2 regions of the Pseudarthrobacter sp. NPDC055928 genome follow, and region 2 is predicted to be linked to the other one. Evidence: riboswitches for the same ligand, from Rfam matches in the RefSeq annotation. Region 2 holds a riboswitch; the other holds the start of a gene.
What was found. A riboswitch is a leader RNA that binds a small molecule or an ion and turns the genes downstream of it on or off. The one in region 2 is predicted to bind glycine.
Positions count from the first base shown of each region.

Region 1: it holds a riboswitch for glycine, as region 2 does, so the genes downstream of both, gcvP (aminomethyl-transferring glycine dehydrogenase) here and gcvP (aminomethyl-transferring glycine dehydrogenase) in region 2, are expected to answer to the same signal.

Region 1 is NZ_JBHJZH010000006.1:204,649-208,057, forward strand. It holds gene lysA (diaminopimelate decarboxylase) at 1-849, opposite strand, end outside; glycine riboswitch at 1,080-1,178, shown strand; gene gcvP (aminomethyl-transferring glycine dehydrogenase) at 1,326-3,409, shown strand, end outside.
Region 2 is NZ_JBHJZH010000008.1:848-4,256, reverse strand. It holds gene gcvP (aminomethyl-transferring glycine dehydrogenase) at 1-1,582, opposite strand, end outside; glycine riboswitch at 1,769-1,867, opposite strand; gene ACFC25_RS11515 (TetR/AcrR family transcriptional regulator) at 1,986-2,525, opposite strand; gene ACFC25_RS11510 (MFS transporter) at 2,595-3,409, shown strand, end outside.

The sequences.
Region 1 (3,409 bases), on a different contig from region 2:
GTCCAGCTCCTTCAGGGATACGCCGTGAAGGTCCCGGACTGAGGCGATGAAGGTCAGTAGCTTCTCTGCGGCAAGGGCAAAGCCTGCAGGGGAAAAGATTTGGGAGCCGATATGACAGTGGACACCGAGCAGCTGGAGGCTGGGATGTCCCAGAGCAGTGGCGACAGCCTGCTCGGCGGGGGAAGTATCACTTCGGACTGAAGCCATGGACAAGCCGAACTTCTGGTCCTCATGGGCAGTTGCAATGAACTCATGCGTTTCCGCGTGTACGCCGGGGGTAAGCCGCAAGAGGATGGGAGCCCGGACGCCCCGAACCCGTGCAATCTCCGCGACGCGCTCAAGTTCCTGAAGGCTGTCGACGACAATCCGCCCGACGCGCATATCGAGCGCCCGGTTTATCTCGCTGTCAGACTTGTTATTGCCGTGAAGACCCAGCTTGGAACCGTCGATTCCTGCTCGGGCTGCCAGCGCCAGCTCGCCTGCTGAGCACGTGTCCAGTCGCAGCCCTTCCTGCGCCACCCACTTGGCTACCTCTGTGCAAAGGAACGATTTTCCCGCGTAATAGACATCTACTCCGCCGCAGAGAGAGGCAAACGCCTCGTTGAACGCGTCGCGGAAAGCCCGGGCACGGCTGCGGAAGTGGTCCTCGGAGACGATGTATGCGGGAGTCCCGAATTGTTCAGCCAGCTCAGAGACGGGCAGGCCGGCCACTGTAATTTCTCCTGCCTCCGATCGAGACACTCCTTGGGCCCAAATCGAGGGATTCAGGTGGTTTGAGTCGTTGGGAACCGTGAGCCACTCCGGCGCAAGTGGAGAATCTAACTGTTGGGTTTCTTCTGTCGTCGACATAATTCGATTAAGGCCTCGTTCTGGGTTTTTACCGCTGGTCGGTTTGGAAGCGGCCAGGGGACCTTGGGCATTCAGGTGACTGCCAGTACAACAAGTACGGCCCGACTTGATCAATGAGGGTAGATGAAAGGGAATATTCACAAGGTACAGAAGTGCTAAACCTCGTTTGCGTACGTCCTTGTGCCTCATCTACGGTGTGAAGCGAATCACCTAAAATTTCAATAGCCTTTTGAACCGTGGCGGGAGAGTCCTCCCGTCATCACCGGGCAGGCGCCGTAGGAGCAAATCCTCCCCAGGAATCTCTCAGGCCCACGTACCGCCACGGCTAGGCAACTCTGGAAAGCAGCCCGGGCAGCCGGGCTCACCGTCGGTGCAAGCGGACTACCACGTTCGCGGAATCTCTCAGGTCCAATACAGAGCGGGGAGGAACCCAACCATGTTGTGCCACCCGTGGCCGGCCAGACCTGGAGTTCCTCATGACCATTCAATCCAATCCAACGACCTTCGCAGACCGCCATATCGGCGCCCGCCGTCAGTCCGACATCGACACCATGCTCAAGGCCGTCGGCTACGACAGCGTTGATGGCCTCGTTGACAGCGCGGTCCCTGATTCCATCCGCCAGGAAAAGCCCCTCACCCTGGACAGCGCACTCAGTGAAGTCCAGGTCCTCGGCGGGCTCCGCAAGCTCGCGGCCAAGAACAAAACCGCTGTGCAGATGATCGGCCAGGGCTACTACGACACCGTCACCCCGCCGGTGATTCGCCGCAACATCCTCGAAGCCCCCGCTTGGTACACCGCCTACACCCCCTACCAGCCCGAGATCTCGCAGGGCCGGCTGGAAGCGCTGCTGAACTTCCAGACCATGGTCCAGGACCTCACCGCCCTGCCGGTCGCCAACGCGTCCCTGCTCGACGAAGCCACCGCCGTCGCCGAAGCCGTGCTTCTGATGCGCAGGGCCAATAAGAACAAGACTGCCAAGGACGGCAAGACCGTCCTGGACGCCGACTGCCTCCCGCAGACGATCGCCATCGTGCTGGGCCGGGCTGAGGCGCTCGGTTTCGAGGTGCAGGTCGCGGACCTGACCAACGGGTTGCCCGACGGCGACATCAACGGCGTGGTCCTGCAGCAGCCCGGCGTCTCCGGCCGGGTCTGGGACCAGTCCGCCGTTATCGCCGAGGCCAAGGACCGCGGCGCCCGGGTCACCATTGCCGCCGACCTCCTGGCCCTCACCCTGATTACCCCGCCGGGCGAGCAGGGCGCGGATATCGCCGTCGGCTCCACTCAGCGCTTTGGCGTGCCGTTGTTCTTTGGGGGACCGCACGCCGCTTACCTGGCCGTCCGCGATGGTATGGAACGCACCCTCCCGGGCCGCATCGTCGGCGTGTCGAAGGACAACGCCGGGGTGCCCGCGTACCGGCTGGCGTTGCAGACCCGCGAGCAGCACATCCGCCGCGAGAAGGCCACGTCCAACATCTGCACGGCGCAGGCGCTGCTGGCCATCGTCTCCTCGATGTACGCGGTGTACCACGGTCCTGATGGTCTCAAAGCGATAGCGGAGACCGTCCACAGCAACGCCCGTGCCCTCGCCGCCACGCTGAAGTTCGCCGGCCGGGAACTGGTGAGCGACTCCTTCTTCGACACCCTCACCGTCCGCGTGCCCGGCAAGGCCCACAAGGTGATCACGGCCGCCGAGGCGCGGGGAATCAACCTGCGCTTCATCGACGCGGACACCGTGGGCGTGTCGGTGGATGAAACCACGACGCCGGAGGTCCTCGCCGCGGTCGTCGTCGCCTTTGGCGCCGGTCCAGTCGTGCAGGCTGACGGCTTCGAGTTGCCGGAGTCTGTGCTGCGCACCTCCTCCTACCTGCAGCACCCGGTGTTCAACACGCACCGCTCCGAGACCCAACTGCTGCGCTACATCCGCCGCCTCTCCGACCGGGACCTGGCGCTGGACCGCACCATGATCCCGCTGGGCTCGTGCACCATGAAGCTGAACGCCACCGCCGAAATGGAAGCCATCTCCTGGCCCGAATTCGCCTCCATCCACCCGTTCGCACCGGACTCCCAGACCGAAGGCTGGCGCGAACTCATCACCGGCCTGGAAGCTGACCTCGCCGAAATCACCGGCTACGACCAGGTGTCCATCCAGCCCAACGCCGGCTCCCAGGGCGAACTCGCCGGGCTGCTGGCCATCCGCGGCTACCACCACTCCCGCGGCGAGGCGCAGCGCACCGTCTGCCTGATCCCGGCCTCGGCCCACGGCACCAACGCCGCCTCCGCCGTTCTGGCCGGCATGAAGGTGGTTGTGGTGGCCACGGCGGCCGACGGCACCATCGACCACGCCGACCTCAACGCCAAGATCGAGCTGCACAAGGACGCACTGTCCGCGATCATGATCACCTACCCATCCACGCACGGCGTGTACGACGCCGATGTCCGAGAAGTCTGCGACGCCATCCATGCCGCGGGCGGCCAGGTGTACGTTGACGGCGCCAACCTCAACGCCCTCGTCGGGCTTGCCCAGCCCGGAAAGTTCGGCGGCGACGTGTCCCACCTGAA
Region 2 (3,409 bases):
CGGTGGCGTTCAGCTTCATGGTGCAGGAGCCCAGCGGGATCATGGTGCGGTCCAGCGCGAGGTCCCGGTCCGAAAGCTTGCGGATGTAGCGCAGCAGCTGGGTCTCGGAGCGGTGGGTGCTGAACACGGGGTGCTGGAGGTAGTCGGAGGAACGCTCGACGGCGGCATCCAGCTCGAACGCAGGGTCGGTGCCAGCGGCCGCGTCAACAGCCTCGGCACCAAAGGCGGCCAGTACGTCATCGACGATTGCCGGCGTCGTGGTTTCATCGGTGGAGAAGCCAACAGTGTTGGCATCGATGCTGCGCAGGTTGATGCCCTTGGCTTCGGCGGCGGCGACGATCGCGGCGGCCTTGCCCGGTACCGAAACGGTGACAGTGTCGAAGAAGCTGGTGTGGAGCACGTCCAGGCCGGCGGCTTTCAGGGACGCTGCGAGGGTCCTAGCGTGGTGGTGGGCGGCCTGCGCGATCGCCTTCAGGCCGTCCGGACCGTGGTACACGGCGTACATGGAGGCCACGATGGCCAGCAGTGCCTGCGCGGTGCAGATGTTGGACGTGGCCTTCTCGCGGCGGATGTGCTGCTCACGGGTCTGCAGCGCCAGGCGGTAGGCCGGCACGCCGGCGTTGTCCTTGGAGACCCCAACGAGGCGGCCCGGCATGGAGCGCTCGAGGCCCTTCTGCACTGCCATGTAGGCGGCGTGCGGGCCGCCGTAGAACAGCGGGACGCCGAAGCGCTGGGCAGAGCCGACGGCGATGTCGGCACCCTGCTCGCCGGGAGGCGTGATGAGGGTCAGTGCCAGCAGGTCCGCGGCCACGGTCACCAGGGCACCGCGGGACTTGGCGTCGGCGATCACGGCGGAGTGGTCGAAGACACGGCCGGAAACACCTGGCTGCTGCAGCACCACACCGTTGATGACGCCGTCGGGCAGGCCCTTGGAAAGGTCAGCGACCTCCACCTCGAAGCCCAGTGCCTCAGCACGCCCCTTCACGATGGCGATGGTCTGCGGCAGGCAGTCGGCGTCCAGGACGGTCTTGCCATCGCGGGCGTCCTTGTTCTTGTTGGCCCGGCGCATCATCAGCACGGCTTCAGCCACGGCGGTGGCTTCATCCAGCAGGGACGCGTTGGCGATGGGAAGGCCCACGAGGTCCTGGACCATGGTCTGGAAGTTCAGCAGCGCCTCAAGACGGCCCTGGGAGATCTCCGGCTGGTAGGGCGTGTACGCGGTGTACCAGGCCGGGCCCTCGAGGATATTGCGGCGGATCACCGGCGGCGTCACGGTGTCGTAGTAGCCCTGGCCGATCATCTGCACGGCGGTCTTGTTCTTGGCGGCGATCCTGCGCAGCTCGGCGAGCGTCTCAACCTCGCTCAAGGCTGCTGAGAGTTCCAGCGCGGAGTCCTGGCGGATGTCCTTCGGAACCGCGGTGTCTACCAGCGCATCGACGGTGTCGTAGCCGACGGCCTTAAGCATGGCGTCGACGTCAGCCTCACGGCGGGCACCGATGTGCCTGTCAACAAAGGGCGCAGAGGCTGAAGTAGCGGTAGCTGGGGCGGCGGAGGCCGGATAGACGGTCACAAGGAACTCCATAATTCAGGCGGCGAGGGTACGCCACATCGATTCGGGTTCCTCCCCGCTCTGTATTGGACCTGAGAGTTTCCGTGCGGTTCCGCTGCTGCGGGACAACACTTGCACCGTCGGTGAGCAGACCGGTCCGGGTGTTCCGGAACGAACCGGGACACCTCAGGCGGACAGCCTGCTACTTTCCAGAGTTGCCTCGCCGCGGCGGTACATGGGCCTGAGAGATTCCTGGGGAGGATTTGCTCCTACGGCGCCTGCTTGTACCTACTAGCAGAACTCTCCCGCCGCAGATCAAAGGCTTATTCATTTGGGATTGAGATTTGGCCGGTGACAGCCATCACCAATTGTCCTATGCCGCAGGCTTTCGGGCAAATGGTGACCGCATCACCACTTTGGACCGGCCTGGCGCCACTCAGCCCCTCAGCCGCTCTACCGCTGCGAGGAGTTCGGCAACGTCACCCTGCCTGCCGTCTGCATTGCCGGACGGCCCGCTCTCCCACATGGCGTTGAAGTACAAGCCGTCCCCCATGTACAGCACGGCCTTGGCCATCGCCTTGCCAACGTCCGCCCCGATCAACTCCAGCCACTGCTGCTGGATGGCGGCGAAACGACGGCGGGCCTCCTCGTGGGCTACCTCGGCCAGGCGGGTGGCGGCAACAAACGAACGGTCCATGGGGGTGTCCGACCAGAGTGAGGACCGGATGAAGTACGCCGCGGCACCCTCAGGCGCTGCCGCCATGGCCGCAAGGTCCTCACCGGCCAGGCGGTCCAGGCGCTCAAGGGTTGCGGTGATCAGCGTTTCCTTGTTCGGAAAGTGATACAGCAGGCCGCCCTTGGACACCCCGGCCTTTTTGGCAACTGCATCGAGGGTGGCAGCACGCTCCCCGACGTCGATGAGGAGTTCTTCAAAGGCGTCGAGGACGGCATCTCGCGCGACGGGTTTTCTGGCCATGGGTCCAATCATGCATCCTAAGGGTCCCCCATTTCTTAACTATACCGTCCAGACGGTACAGTTATTGTCATGACCACGTCCGCAACCTCCCGCCAGAACACCCGCAGCACGCCACCCACCACCGCATCAATACCCGCCGGCACTTCCGGGCAGTGGCGGGACTGGCTCGCTCTGGGGCTGCTCATGTTTCCGGTACTCCTGGTTGCCGTGGACAACACGGCGCTGACGTTTGCGCTGCCTGCCATCGCGAGAAGCCTGGAGACCTCAGGCGTCCAGCTGCTGTGGATTGTGGACGCCTATCCCCTCGTGCTTGCCGGGCTGCTGGTTGCCATGGGCAGCCTGGGTGACCGGATTGGACGCCGGCGGCTGCTGCTGGTCGGCAGTGTCGGTTTCGCGGCAGTCTCGGCGGCCACAGCATTCGCCCCGAGCCCCGAGTGGCTCATAGCCGGCAGGGCGGCGTTGGGATTCTTCGGGGCCATGCTGATGCCGTCCACCCTGTCCCTCATCCGCAATATCTTCCCGGACCCCAACCGGCGCCGGCTGGCCGTGGCCATCTGGGCGGCCGGCTTTTCCGGCGGCGCCGCGCTGGGGCCGATCTTCGGTGGCTGGCTGGTGGAGCAGTTCTGGTGGGGCGCCATCCTTTTGGTCGCCGTACCCATCATGCTGCCCCTCCTGGCCTTCGGTCCCGCCTTCATCCCGGAGTCCAAGGACCCACACCCCGGGCGGGTTGACGTGCCGAGCATCCTGCTTTCCCTGTTGGTGATGGTGCCCGTTGTTTATGGCATCAAAGAACTTGCCACTGAAGGCATAGGGACGCTTCCGCTGCTCGTCATAGGGTTTGGCCTTGCCATGGGATTCGTCTTTGTCCGCCGGCAACTGCGGCT